2 linked regions of the Paraburkholderia bryophila genome follow. The protein of the gene in region 1 interacts with the protein of each later gene in a pairwise test. Links are inferred from orthologs where the notes say so. Each region holds a gene or a part of one and is shown on either strand. Other genes may lie near its edges.

Region 1 (7,544 bases):
CATCGTGATGCTGCTCGCCACCGCCACGCTGCTGCCGTTCTCGATGTTCTCGGTCGAAGCCGCCAAATCCGGCCACGTGGTGACGATCACCGCGCTGGTCGCGCTGCTGGTGTGTCTGATTCCGACCACCATCGGCGGGCTGCTGTCGGCGATCGGCGTGGCCGGTATGAGCCGGATGATGCAGGCCAACGTGATCGCCACCTCGGGCCGCGCGGTGGAAGCCGCCGGCGACGTCGACGTGCTGCTGCTCGACAAGACCGGCACGATCACGCTCGGCAACCGTCAGGCGTCGCAATTCGTGCCGGCGCCGGGCCTCACCGAAGAAGCGCTCGCGGACGCCGCGCAGTTGTCGTCGCTCGCCGATGAAACGCCGGAAGGCCGCAGCATCGTCGTGCTGGCCAAGCAACGCTTCAACATTCGCCAACGCGATATGACTTCGCTGCAGGCGGTGTTCCTCGCCTTCACCGCGCAAACGCGGATGAGCGGCGTCGATCTGCCGGGCCGTGAAATCCGCAAGGGTGCGTCCGACGCGGTGAAGAACTACGTCGAAGCGCACGGCGGCCGTTTCCCGAACGAAGTCAGCAACGCCGTGGCCGAAGTCGCGCGGCGCGGCAGCACGCCGCTGGTGGTTGCCGAAAAGGGCGAGCAGGGCGCACGCGTGCTCGGCGTGATCGAGTTGAAGGACGTGGTGAAGGGCGGCATCAAGGAACGTTTCGCCGAACTGCGCAAGATGGGCATCAAGACCATCATGGTGACCGGCGACAACCGTCTGACGGCCGCTGCAATTGCGGCTGAAGCGGGCGTCGACGATTTCCTCGCCGAAGCCACGCCGGAAGCGAAGCTCGCCACGATCCGCGCGCACCAGGCCGAAGGCCGTCTGGTCGCGATGACCGGCGACGGCACTAACGACGCCCCGGCGCTCGCGCAGGCCGATGTCGCGGTGGCGATGAACACCGGCACGCAGGCGGCGAAGGAAGCCGGCAACATGGTCGACCTCGATTCGAATCCGACCAAGCTGATCGAGATCGTCGAGATCGGCAAGCAGATGCTGATGACGCGCGGTTCGTTGACCACGTTCTCGATTGCCAACGACGTCGCCAAGTACTTCGCGATCATTCCGGCCGCGTTCGCCACGACCTATCCGGCGTTGAACGCGCTAAACGTGATGCATCTGGCCACGCCGGCCTCGGCGATCATGTCGGCAGTGATTTTCAACGCGCTGATCATCGTGCTGCTGATTCCGCTGGCGCTCAAGGGCGTGCGTTACCGGGCACTCGGCGCGGCGGTGTTGTTGCGCCGCAATCTGCTGGTCTACGGTCTGGGCGGGATCATCGTGCCGTTCATCGGCATCAAGCTGATCGATATGGTGCTGGCCGCGTTCGGCTGGGTTTGAGAACGCTGAAGCTCAAGAGAGATTAAACATCATGAAAAATCTGTTCCGTCCGTTAATCGTGATCTTCGCGGTGCTGACCGCCGTCACCGGACTCGCTTATCCCGCCGTGATGACCGCGGTCGGCCAGGCGGCTTTCCACGATCAGGCCAACGGCAGTCTGATCGAACAGAACGGCAAGGTGGTCGGCTCAAAGCTGATCGGCCAGCAGTTCGACGCGCCGCAGTACTTCTGGGGCCGTCTGTCGGCCACCAGCCCGATGCCGTATAACGCGACGGGTTCGAGCGGTTCGAATCTCGGGCCGACCAACCCGGCGCTGCTCGACGAAGTCAAAGGCCGTATCGACGCATTGAAGGCCGCGGGCACCGATATGTCGAAGCCGGTGCCAGTGGATCTGGTGACCTCGTCAGGCAGCGGTCTCGATCCGGAGATCAGCCCGGCGGCCGCTGCGTATCAGATCGAACGCGTCGCGAATGCGCGCAAGCTGGCGGTCAACGACGTGCAGGCGCTGGTGGACCGTTATACGAGCGGCCGTCAATTCGGCGTGCTCGGCGAGGCGCGTGTGAACGTGCTGCAATTGAATCTGGCGCTGGACGAGATGAAGCACGGTTGATAGCACGTGCGGTGCTTCGCGAAGGCGGCGTCCGCACGACGCCGCCTTTGCCTTTTTGACGGAGCGCGACGACGGTGATGAACCGCAGGCACTACACGGCAATGCACCGCCGCGCGCGGCACCCCTATTTGCGGGCCGGCCGCCGGCGTGCCACCATGCACACACCGCCGCTCGTCCAACTATGAAAACCATTGAGCATGAACCGCCCCGATCCTGATGAATTGCTCGACAAACTGCAACGCGACGAAGAGAAGCGTCAGCGTGGCCGGCTGAAGATTTTCTTCGGCGCGTCGGCGGGTGTGGGCAAGACCTACGCGATGTTGCAGGCCGCGCGGCGCCGTTACGACGAAGGCGCGGACGTGGTGGTCGGCATCGCCGAAACGCATGGCCGCAGCGAAACCGCGGCGCTGCTCGACGGGCTCGACGTGCTGCCGCTGCAGCAGATCGAGTATCGCGGCCGCAAGCTCGGCGAGTTCGATCTCGACGCCGCGCTCGCGCGCAAGCCGACGCTGATCCTCGTCGACGAACTCGCGCATTCGAACGTGCAGGGCGCGCGGCATCTGAAGCGCTGGCAGGACGTCTACGAACTGCTCGACGCGGGCATCGACGTCTACACCACGGTCAACGTGCAGCACCTCGAAAGTCTGAACGACGTGGTCGGCCAGATCACCGGGATTCGCGTGTGGGAGACGGTGCCGGACCGCGTGTTCGATCGCGCCGACGAAGTCACGCTGGTCGACTTGCCGGCCGAGGAACTGCTCGACCGCATGCGCGACGGCAAAGTGTATTTGCCGCAGCAGGCCGAGCGCGCGGTGCGCAATTTCTTTCGCAAGGGCAACCTGATCGCGCTGCGTGAGCTGGCGCTGCGCCGTACCGCCGATCGGGTGGATGCGCAGATGCGCGAGTATCGTGCCGATCGCTCGATCCAGCGCATCTGGCAGGCGCGCGAGCGCTTGCTGGTATGCGTCGGCCCAGGCCCGGAAGCGCCGATGCTGGTGCGCGCGGCAGCCCGCCTCGCCGCCAGCCTGAAGGCCGACTGGCTCGCCGTGTATGTGGAGACGCCCGCGCTGCAACGCCTGCCCGACGCGCGTCGTGAACGCACGCTCAATGCGCTGAAGCTGGCCGCCGAACTCGGCGCGGAAACCGCGACGCTCGCGGGCACCGATGCCGTGGCCGCGCTGGTCGGCTATGCGCAGGCCCGCAACGTGTCGAAACTGGTGGCGGGCGCATCGGCGCGCACCGGCCTGAAGCGCTGGCTGCGCCGTCCGCTCGGCGAGCGTCTTGCCGAACAGACCGGCGAACTCGATCTCACGCTGATTCGCGCGTCGTCCGACCGGGACGGCGGCGAGCATCGTCATTTACTGAACACGACAGCGAACGCATGGCGCGACGCGTTGAGCGCGGCGCGCGAACGCCGGTCGCCGCCCGGCGCGTACGGCATTGCGCTGGCGATCTGCACGGCCATCACGCTGCTGTCGAGTCAACTGATCGATCACATCGATCTGACCAACCTGGTTATGCTGTATCTGCTCGGCGTGATCTTCACCGCGGTGAAACTCGGGCGCGGCCCTGGTGTGGTGCTGTCGTTCCTGAGCGTGGCCGCGTTCGATTTCTTCTTCGTGCCGCCGCGCATGTCGCTGTCGGTGTCGGACACGCAGTATCTGCTGACCTTCTTCGGCATGCTGCTGACCTCGCTCGTGATCAGCCATCTGACGTCGAGTCTGCGTCGCGAGGCGAGCGTCGCGCGGCGTCGCGAGCAACGCACCGGCGCGATGTACGCGATGGCGCGCGAGCTGGCCGCGGCGCTGACCACCGAGCAGATCGTCGAGATCGGCAGCCGTCACGTTAGCGAGGTGTTCGGTGCGCGCGTGGCGATGCTGTTGCCGGATAGCGTCGATCAGGTGAAGCAGAAGATCGAGGATCCGGACGCGGCCGTCACGCTCGAAGGCGAGCTGCTCGATATCGACGTCGGTCAGTGGGTCTACGATCAGCAGAAGCCGGCCGGCCACGGCACCGACACGTTGCCGGCTGCCGCCGCTTTGTATCTGCCGCTGAAAGCGCCGATGCGCACGCGCGGCGTGCTCGCGGTCGTGATGCGCGACGAACACGAGCTCGACGTGCCCGAGCAGCAACGCATGCTCGACGCGTTCGCCGCGCAGATCGCGCTCGCGCTGGAGCGGGTGCATTACGTCGACATTGCGCGCGACGCGCTCGTCAACATGGAATCGGAGCGTCTGCGCAACTCGCTGCTGTCCGCGATCTCGCACGATCTGCGCACGCCGTTGACGACCATCGTCGGGTTTTCGTCGATGCTGGCGCAATCGCGCGAGGGGCATGCGCAAGCGCAACCCGGCGACGATCTCGTCGAAGCGATTCACGAGGAAGCGTTGCGCATGACCGGCATCGTCACGAATCTGCTCGACATGGCGCGTCTGCAGGCGGGCAGTCTGCAATTGAATCAGCAGTGGACGCTGCTCGAAGAAACCGTCGGCGCCGCGTTGCGCGCGTGCAAACGCGTGCTGGCGAAACATCCGGTGCAGGTCAAACTGCCGGGCGATTTGCCGCTGCTGCATCTCGACGCGGTGCTGATGGAGCGGCTCTTCTCGAACCTGTTCGAGAACGCGGCCAAATACACCGCGCCGGACACGCCGCTGACCATCGGCGCGCAGCGGCTCGACGCGGACGGCAAGTCGTTCGTGCGCGTTTGCGTCGACGATAACGGCCCCGGGCTACCCGCCGGCATGGAAGCGCGCGTGTTCGAGAAATTCACGCGCGGCGAGAAGGAGTCGGCCAAGCCGGGCATCGGTCTCGGCCTGGCGATCTGCCGCGCGATCGTCGAAGCGCACGGCGGTACAATCGGCGCGCTCAACCGGGTGGCCGCGGACGGCCGCGTCGAAGGCGCGCGCTTCTGGTTCACGCTGCCGGTGGAAACGCCGCCCGACGCGCCGGACGTGCTGGAAGACGAAGAGCTGGATTCTCCGACGCATGGCGAGCTCGCCGGTCACGCCGACGATTCATCACTTAACCCCCCGCTGGCCAAGCCTACCCATGAGTGACCCGAGCATCACCGTCGTCCTGATCGAAGACGAAAAACAGATTCGCCGCTTCGTGCGCACGGCACTGGAAGGCGAGGGCATCGTCGTGCACGACGCCGAAACCGGCAAGCAGGGCCTGGTCGAAGCGGCCACCCGCAAGCCCGATCTGGTGATCGTCGATCTCGGCCTGCCCGACACCGACGGCCTCGACGTGATTCGCGAATTGCGCGGCTGGAGCGAGCTGCCGGTGATCGTGCTGTCGGCGCGCACGCAGGAGAGCGAAAAGGTCGCCGCGCTCGATGCCGGCGCGGACGACTACCTCACCAAACCGTTCGGCGTGTCGGAACTGCTGGCGCGGATTCGCGCGCATATGCGGCGGCGCAATCACGGCGGTGCGAACGAATCGCCGCAGGTGCGCTTCGGCGCGGTGATGGTGGATCTGGCCTTGCGCCAGGTCACCCGCGACGGCACGGCGATCCATTTGACGCCGATCGAATACCGGCTGCTCGCGACGCTGGTGCGCCATGCCGGCCGCGTGCTGACGCACCGGCAACTGCTGCGCGATGTGTGGGGGCCGTCGCATGTCGAGAGTCATCACTATCTGCGCATCTACATGGCGCATCTGCGCGGCAAGCTGGAGCGCGACCCGGCGCAGCCGGAGCATATCGTCACGGAAACGGGGGTTGGTTACCGTCTGGTCGGAGCGGTTTGACGGCAGGTTGACGAGGCTCCGAACCATGCCCCGAACCGCGCGCGGAGCCGCTTCTGGCGGGCCGGGAGCGGCTTGCGGGCTATTTTGATATAATTACACATCGTAAGGACGACCTTACGCATCCGCTACAAACGGGGACGGCCCCATCTGACCATGGAGTTGTCTCATGTCCTGGTTTCTTCTGTTGATCGCCGGTTTGCTCGAAGTGGCCTGGGCCGCCGGTCTCAAAACGTCCGAAGGTTTCACCCGCCTGGGGCCGTCCGTGTTCACGATCGTGACCGCGCTCGGCAGCTTCGTGCTGCTCGCCATGGCGATGCGCCAGCTCCCGCTCGGCACCGCCTACGCGGTGTGGACGGGGATCGGCGCGGTCGGCGCGTTCATCTTCGGCATCGTGATGATGGGCGAAGCGTTGACGGTGGCGCGAGTGGCCAGCGCGGCATTGATCGTGATCGGGCTGATCGGGTTGAAACTGTCGTCGGGGCATTGAGGCGCCGCCCAGGTGTCCCGAAAACCTTACGATTCGCCTCAAAAAGCGCGGAAAATGCGTCAATCCACCCGCCACACGGCCCGCTAGAATTCGCCAATTGTTCACGTCTCTGCGTTCTGCGAATTAACGTGGCTATAATGAGATCGAATCCAACCTGACATTGCCCGCGGCCTATTTGGCGCGGCCGGCTTGGCGCGGGTCTGACGACTTCGGTGCGGTGGCTCCGCCTGCTTTTACCGTCGAAGCGCCCGGCACGCACAGCGCGCCCGGAGGCGGCCATGCTTGAATCACTTTCGCTCGCTGCGGGCCTCTCATGGGGCAGCGGTCTGCGCCTCTATCTGACGGTCCTGCTGGCCGGCGTGTTCGCCCGGCTCGGCCTGATCCATCTCCCCGATACGCTGTCCGCGCTGTCGTCGCCATGGGTAATCGGCGTGGCCGGCGTGCTGACCGTCACCGAATTTCTCGCCGACAAGATCCCCGCGTTCGATTCATTGTGGGACGCGATCCACACTTTCATCCGCATTCCTGCCGGCGCCGTGCTGGCCGCCGGCGCGCTCGGCCATGCCGATCCGGCGCTGCTGACGGTCGCCGCGCTTGCGGGCGGCACGCTGGCAGGCACCGCGCATCTGGCGAAAGCCGGCACGCGCGCGCTGATCAATCTGTCGCCGGAACCGGTGTCGAACGTGGTCACGTCGACCGCCGAAGACGGTCTCGTGTTCGGCGGCATGCTGCTCGCGCTGTTCGTGCCGGTGGCGTTTCTGGTGCTGATGGTCGGCTTCCTGATGCTGGCCGGCTGGGCCTTGCCGCGGCTGTGGCGCGGCGTGCAGGGCGGCTTTCGCGGGATGGCGACGCATATGGTGTCGCGCTTTGCCAGGAGCAGGCACGATTGAGTGAAACGGTACGGGGTTCGACGGCGCGCGCAGCCGCGGTAAAAGCGCGTGGGCTGAGCGGCATGGAGGTGTTGCGTCAGGCGCTCCGCATGACCGCGCGCGACTGGCGGGCGGGCGAGTTGACCATGCTGCTGCTGGCGCTGGTGCTGGCCGTCGCGGCGCTGTCGAGCGTCGGCATTCTGGCCGACCGGCTGCACCAGGGGCTCGAGCGCGACGCGCGGCGCATGATCGCCGCCGATTTCATCGTGCGGGCCGATCATCCGGTCGATCCGCAATTCAGTCAGCAAGCCAAAGCGCTTGGACTGAACACCGCCACCACGGCGATTTTTCCCAGTATGGTCAATTCGACCGGCGCCCAGCCGGTCTCGCGGCTCGCCGCCGTCAAGGCGGTGTCGGTCGGTTATCCGCTGCGCGGCG
Region 2 (7,074 bases), 780 kb from region 1 along the record:
AGCTTTTTTGTCCACGGCGAAATTGCTATGCGCCCCTTGGTCTTGCGGGAAATTGCTGATACGCTAGGCCTACACGAGTCAACTGTCTCGCGTGTGACAACCGGTAAATACATGCTGACCCCATTCGGGACGCTTGAATTTAAGTACTTCTTCGGATCACACGTTTCGACTGACACGGGCGGCGCGGCGTCTTCAACGGCGATCCGTGCGCTCATCAAGCAACTGATAGGAGCGGAAAACCCGAAATCTCCTCTTTCAGACAGCCGCATAGCCGAACTGCTGGCGGAACAGGGCTTCGTGGTCGCGCGCCGCACCGTGGCGAAGTATCGCGAAGCACTCAAGATTCCGGCAGTCAACCTGCGCAAGTCTCTGTAGCCCGTCGCCTTCCGTGGCGGGCATTTACCGGCCGCTCCGCAGTTGGCGGACAGGCCGGCCGATGCGACCTGCCAGAAGTCAGTCACCGGGGGGCGACTCAGGCAAGCCGACAGATCGACCGGACCTACGTCATCGTGCGGAACAAGCGGCCATTAGCTTGGAGAAGCACTATGAATCTGCAGATCAGTGGACACCACCTCGAAGTAACGCCTGCGTTGCGCGAATACGTGATCACCAAACTGGATAGGGTGCTAAGACATTTCGATCAGGTAATCGACGGCAGTGTGGTCCTCTCGGTCGACAACCATAAGGAAAAGGAAAAGCGTCAAAAGGTTGAAATCAACCTGCATCTGAAGGGCAAGGACATCTTTGTCGAGAGCTGTGACAGCGACCTCTACGCTGCGATCGATCTGATGATCGACAAGCTTGACCGGCAAGTGCTCCGCCACAAGGATCGTCTGCAAGGCCATGCGCACGAGGCGATCAAGTATCAGCCGGCGCCGCAGATAGACGTGCCGCCGCAATAGGGCAAATTAGAAGCGCCGCTTCATATTCCCTACCCTAGCCAAACCGCCCGAAATCGGGCGGTTTTTCGTTGTGCGAGCGCTTTTTCCGCGAGAATCGTGTGGCGTCGAACGATCCTTCAAAAACCCGTCGCGCATCGATGGCGCGCCGCACCATCTGTTGCTACCCTGTTCTATAATGTTCCGGTTACCATCGGGGTCAAGCCAGCGCTAACGGAAGTCGGCAGGAGTCTTGTGCTTTCGGACTCCAACGCACGTTGCCGTGAGCATCAAACGAATGGAACGTCACTCAAACGCCTCATCGAGGAGAATCCAGGCCACGTTTTCGCCTGTCAACATGAATCGTTTAGCCAAATTTCTTCCCCTCGAGAACGTCGTCGTCGGACTATCGGTCACCAGCAAGAAACGTGTATTCGAGCAAGCGGGCCTGATCTTCGAGAACCAGAACGGCATCGCCCGTAGCACGGTCACTGACAATCTGTTTGCGCGTGAGCGCCTCGGATCGACGGGGCTCGGCGAAGGCGTCGCGATTCCGCATGGCCGGATCAAAGGCTTGAAGCAGCCGCTCGCCGCGTTCGTCCGTCTTGCCGAACCCATCCCCTTCGAATCGCCCGACGGTCAGCCGGTTTCGCTGCTGATCTTCCTGCTCGTGCCCGAACAGGCCACCCAGCAGCACCTCGAAATTCTTTCGGAAATCGCCCAGTTGCTGTCCGATCGCGAAGCCCGCGAGCGCCTGCACACGGAAGAAGACCGCGAATCATTGCATCGCCTGCTCACTCAGTGGCAACCTTGATGTAGCGGCGGTTATCCGCACGCCGCTGATCCGCATGCGCGGTGGCCATCCGCGCGCGGGTAAGGTCTCGCAACGAAAGCGGACCGCGTTTACGCGGCCGCCAGGTTGCCGGGCTAGCGGCTCACACTGGAGTCACTGACTCATGGATACGTCCAGCATCAACGCCCAGAGCATTTTCGACGACAACGCCGCCATGCTGAAACTGAGCTGGCTGACGGGGCATGAAGGCTGGGAGCGCGGCTTTTCTTCGGAATCGGTCGCCAATGCCACGTCGAGCGCCGACCTTGTCGGCCACTTGAACCTGATCCACCCGAACCGGATCCAGGTGCTCGGCGACGCCGAAATCGACTACTACAAGCGCCAAACCGACGAAGACCGCTCGCGCCACATGGGCGAGCTGATCGCGTTGGAGCCACCGTTTCTGGTGGTGGCGGGCGGCGTCGCCGCGCCGCCGGAACTGGTGCTGCGCTGCACGCGCTCGTCCACACCGCTGTTCACCACGCCAATGTCCGCCGCCGCGGTGATCGACAGCCTGCGTTTGTACATGTCGCGCATTCTCGCGCCGCGCGCCACGCTGCACGGCGTGTTCCTCGACATTCTCGGCATGGGCGTGCTGCTCACCGGCGACTCGGGCCTCGGCAAGAGCGAACTCGGGCTGGAGTTGATCAGCCGCGGCCACGGCCTCGTGGCGGACGACGCCGTGGATTTCGTGCGCCTCGGCCCGGACTTCGTCGAAGGGCGTTGCCCGCCGCTGCTGCAAAACCTGCTCGAAGTACGCGGCCTCGGCCTGCTCGACATCAAGACGATCTTCGGTGAAACCGCTGTGCGGCGGAAAATGAAGCTGAAGCTGATCGTGCAACTGGTACGCCGTCCCGACGGTGAATTCCAGCGCCTGCCGCTGGAAAGCCAAACCGTCGACGTGCTCGGCCTGCCGATCAGCAAGGTGACGATTCAGGTGGCCGCCGGCCGAAATCTCGCTGTGTTGGTCGAGGCGGCGGTGCGCAACACGATCCTGCAACTGCGCGGCATCGACACGCTGCGCGACTTCATGGACCGGCAGCGCCTCGCGATGCAAGACCCCGACAGCCAGTTTCCCGGCAAACTGATCTGAGTCCGCGACGCCAGGCACACCGCGCGACACCATGACGCACTCGCAGCCTACGGCAGGCCGCGGGTACGAGCATGGGGACCAGATGCTATGATGAAATGTACGGTTTTGACGACTCCATGCGCATAATCCTGATCACCGGTATATCCGGCTCCGGCAAGTCAGTTGCCTTGAACGCGCTTGAAGACGCGGGCTATTATTGCGTCGACAATTTGCCGCCGCGTTTCCTGCCGCAGCTGGCGTCGTACCTCGCCGAAGACGGGCACGACCGCCTCGCGGTCGCAATCGACGCACGTTCGAGCGCCTCGCTCGACGACATGCCCGCCATGATCCGCGATCTGTCGCGCGCTCATGACGTGCGCGTCCTCTTCCTGAACGCCAGCACGCAGTCGCTGATCCAGCGCTTCTCCGAAACACGCCGCCGCCATCCGCTATCCGGTTCTACCGCGCATGATGCGGACGTCGGCCTGCTCACCTCGCTCGCGGAAGCGATCGAACGTGAACGCGAATTCGTCGCGGGTCTCGCGGAATTCGGCCATCAGATCGACACCAGCAATCTGCGCGCGAACGTGTTGCGCGCGTGGGTCAAGCGTTTCATCGAGCAGGAAGATGCAGGGCTCGTGCTGATGTTCGAGTCATTCGGCTTCAAGCGCGGCGTGCCGCTCGACGCCGATTTCGTCTTCGACGTACGCACGCTGCCGAACCCGTATTACGATCACGAATTGCGGCCGCTCACGGGCCTCGACAAACCGGTGATGGATTTTCTCGATGCGTTGCCGGTTGTGCATGAAATGATCGACGACATCGAGAAGTTTCTCGCCAAATGGCTTCCGCATTTCCGCGACGACAATCGTAGTTATCTGACCGTCGCGATTGGTTGCACGGGTGGCCAGCACCGTTCGGTGTTCATCGCGGAGACGCTTGCCGCGCGTCTCGCAGCCTCGGCGAATGTCATTGTGCGGCACCGCGATGCGCCGGTCGACGCCAGCGCATCATCGAAGTTAGTGGCTTAACCGGCCGCATCGCGCGGCCTCAACTCGAAGCGTTGCGCCATGTCTTCTACTTCTACTGTGCTTGCCGATGTGCCGCTGTTTCCGCTGCATACGGTGCTGTTTCCCGACGGCCTGCTGCCGTTGAAGATCTTCGAAGCGCGCTATCTCGACATGGCGCGCGACTGTCTACGCGAGAAAACGCCGTTCGGCGTGTGTCTGCTGAAAAGCGGCGCCGAAGTCGCGCGTGAGCAGGAGCCTTCGGTGCCCGAAGCAATCGGCTGTCTGGCCGAAATCGAGGAGTGCGATGTCGAAGCCTTCGGCATGCTGCTGATTCGCGCACGCGGCACGCGGCGCTTCCGGCTGCTGTCTCATCGGGTGGAACACAATGGTTTGCTGGTCGGCATGGCCGAGCCGCTCGGCGAAGACATGCCGCTCGAGGGCAATGAACTGCTGGCCAAATTCGGCGCGTGCGCGGAAGTGCTCGAGCGGATCATTGCCACGATCCGCGAGCGGGACGCCGATAGCCTGCCGTTCGCGGAGCCGTTCAGGCTCGAAGATCCGTCGTGGGTGTCGAACCGGCTCGCCGAGGTGCTGCCGATCGCATTGCGTGCGCGTCAGAAACTGATGGAATTGCAGGACGCTGGCGCACGGATCGATGTGGTTCATCACTACATGCAGCAGCATCAACTGCTTTGAATACGCCGCGAAGCAAGCGTTAAAGGGACCCGTTCCCGGCAGACACACGCTCAAGCTACAGAATGCGGCCGATTGATCAGATTAACGAACCCTGCAAGCCGTCCAGCAGCTTGCGCACCGGCGCCGGCACACCGAACGAATCGAGATCGCTCAACGTGACCCACGCGGTGTCTGCGTCGCCTAGCACGGTCAGTGCGCCTACCTTGCTATCCAACTCGGCGAGGCGCGGCTCGATATCCAGCTTGAAGTGCGTGAACACATGCGTGAGCGGCGCCAGCGGCGAGACCGCACCGTCACCGCCGAACGCGCGCGCACGTTCGGCGAGCGCGGCTTCGTCGGCGGCTTCGGGCAGGCTCCACAAGCCGCCCCAGATGCCCGACGGCGGCCGTTTCTCCAGCATTACCGCGTTGCCGTCGCGCAGCACCAGCATCCACGTACGACGCGTCGGCACGGTTTTCTTCGGACGCGCCGTGGGCAGTTCGCGCTGACGTCCCGTCACGTTGGCCACGCAGTCGACCGCATACGGGCAGCGCAAACAATCCGGCTTGCCGCGCACGCACAGCGTGGCGCCGAGGTCCATCAGACCTTGCGTGTAGGCGCTGACTTCGTCGTCCGATGCGTTGAGCGGCAGCAGCGATTCCGCCAGCGTCCACATTGCGTTTTCGACTTTCTTTTCGCCGGTAAAACCTTCGACGCCGAACACCCGCGCCAGCACGCGCTTCACATTGCCGTCGAGAATCGTCGCGCGCGCGCCGAACGCGAACGACGCGATCGCCGCCGCCGTCGAACGGCCGATGCCCGGCAACTCCGCGAGTTCTTCGACCGAGGCCGGAAACGCGCCGCCATGCCGCTCGACGACGGTCTGCGCGCAGCGATGCAGATTGCGCGCACGCGTGTAGTAGCCGAGACCGGCCCACAGCGCCATGACGTCGTCAACCGGCGCGGCGGCGAGCGCGGCGACATCCGGACAACGCGCGAGAAACTTCGCGTAGTACGGAATCACCGTCGACACCTGGGTCTGCTGCAACATGATTTCCGACAGCCAGATGCGATACGGATCGCGCGTGTTTTGCCACGGCAGATCGTGACGCCCATGCTGACGCTGCCACGCGATCAGCCGCGCGGAAAAATCGGACATGACCGGGAAAGCGGCCTGAGGCGCAGCGGACGAAGTTGAACGCGGTGTTAAGCGAGAAGGCATTGAGGAATTAACGCTGACAGGTGGGACAGAAATACGTGGAGCGCTGCCCCTGCACGATCTGTTTGATCGCCGTTCCACACACGCGGCACGGCAGCCCCGCGCGATCATAGACGAAATAGTCGAGCTGGAAGTACCCGCTTTCGCCATTACTGCCGACGAAATCGCGCAGCGTACTGCCGCCCTTCTCGATTGCGGCGGCGAGCGTCACCCGCACGGCGTCGGCGAGCAGGTCGTAGCGCACCAGCGAGACGCGGCCCGCCGCGGTAGTCGGCCGGATGCCGGCGCGAAACAGACTTTCCGACGCGTAGATATTGCCCACGCCGACCACGATTTCACCGGCCAGCAGTGCCTGCTTCACCGACACCTTGCGCCCGCGCGTGAGACGATGCATCAGCGCACCGGAGAACGCCGGCGAAAACGGCTCCACGCCAAGCCCGGCGAGCAGCGGATGCTCGAGCACGTCGCCGGCTTCACGCGAATGCCACAGCACCGCCCCAAAGCGCCGGGGATCGCGATAGCGCAGAATGAATTCGTCGAAAATCCAGTCGACGTGATCGTGTTTCGCCGCGGCCGGCGGATGCGGCACGTGACGCAGCACCCGCAGCGTGCCAGTCATGCCAAGATGCACAATGAACCAGCCCGCGTCGATTTCGAACAGCAGATACTTGCCGCGCCGCTCGACCTTACGGACCACATGGCCGCGCAAGGTTTTCGCAAGCTCGGCCGGAATCGGCCAGCGCAGCGCGGGCGTGCGGATGTCGACGCGTTCAACCTTGCGGCCGGACACATACGGTTCGATTCCCCGTCGGGTAACCTCAACTTCTGGCAACTCTGGCATGTCTAACTGGTCTGCAACTTGCGTGAGTGGTTGTGCGCGTATTGTAGCGAGCGCGTTACAATCGACCGAAACATTGAACGGATTTCCATGAACTTGTCCTTCGTGAAGCTGTTTTCGAAGCGCCCGGCTAGCGCATTCCGCGTGCCGCACGCCGTGTCCGCCCGCCGGATGCTAGGTGCCGCCGCGCTCGCGGTCTGGGCGCTGGCCGCCGTGCCCGCGCACGCGCAGGACCCTTCCCCGGACTCGGATGACACTTCAGTCACCCTGCCCGACCCGCTTGGGCCCGCGTCGGCGGAAGACCAGAAATCTCTGCCGAATGTGCCGCTGACAAGTCAGATCGTATTCCAGGTGCTCGCCGCCGAAGTCGCGTTGCAACGCGACCAGCCGGCGCCCGCCTACCAGACCTATCTCGCGCTCGCGCGCGACACGCACGATCCGCGCATGGCGCAACGCGCCACCGAAATCGCGTTGGGCGCGCAAAGCCCGTCGGACGCACTGGCCGCCGCGCAGTTGTGGCAGCAGTATGCGCCGAGTTCGGAGCGCGCCG

What was found. Proteins that work in one complex are often made in the same cells at the same time.
Region 2: the proteins of GGD40_RS07270 (region 1) and GGD40_RS10610 interact in binary tests that used the Escherichia coli proteins (3 or more experiments, as listed by UniProt). The link is inferred for Paraburkholderia bryophila from one-to-one orthologs.

Annotation. Positions count from the first base shown.
Region 1 is NZ_JACCAS010000001.1:1,617,781-1,625,324, reverse strand. What follows is about bases 1,856-5,259. They hold GGD40_RS07270 (DUF4118 domain-containing protein), read left to right. Parts: upstream 1,856-2,200; coding sequence 2,201-5,059; downstream 5,060-5,259. Other genes in these bases: kdpE (two-component system response regulator KdpE), read left to right, coding at 5,052-5,259; kdpC (potassium-transporting ATPase subunit KdpC), read left to right, coding at 1,856-2,003. In the rest of the region: potassium-transporting ATPase subunit KdpB, read left to right, coding at 1-1,393; more of kdpC, read left to right, coding at 1,425-1,855; more of kdpE, read left to right, coding at 5,260-5,750; quaternary ammonium compound efflux SMR transporter SugE, read left to right, coding at 5,917-6,237; GGD40_RS07255 (DUF4126 domain-containing protein), read left to right, coding at 6,516-7,127; GGD40_RS07250 (ABC transporter permease), read left to right, coding at 7,190-7,544. UniProt on the Escherichia coli protein: Member of the two-component regulatory system KdpD/KdpE involved in the regulation of the kdp operon. KdpD may function as a membrane-associated protein kinase that phosphorylates KdpE in response to environmental signals.
Region 2 is NZ_JACCAS010000001.1:2,402,469-2,409,542, forward strand. Bases 1-2,934 are described here. They hold GGD40_RS10610 (PTS sugar transporter subunit IIA), read left to right. Parts: upstream 1-1,176; coding sequence 1,177-1,692; downstream 1,693-2,934. Other genes in these bases: GGD40_RS10600 (RNA polymerase factor sigma-54), read left to right, coding at 1-375; hpf (ribosome hibernation-promoting factor, HPF/YfiA family), read left to right, coding at 546-902; hprK (HPr(Ser) kinase/phosphatase), read left to right, coding at 1,835-2,803; rapZ (RNase adapter RapZ), read left to right, coding at 2,920-2,934. Also shown: more of rapZ, read left to right, coding at 2,935-3,813; GGD40_RS10625 (LON peptidase substrate-binding domain-containing protein), read left to right, coding at 3,853-4,488; mutY (A/G-specific adenine glycosylase), read right to left, coding at 4,565-5,689; mutM (bifunctional DNA-formamidopyrimidine glycosylase/DNA-(apurinic or apyrimidinic site) lyase), read right to left, coding at 5,697-6,527; GGD40_RS10640 (tetratricopeptide repeat protein), read left to right, coding at 6,615-7,074. UniProt on the Escherichia coli protein: Seems to have a role in regulating nitrogen assimilation.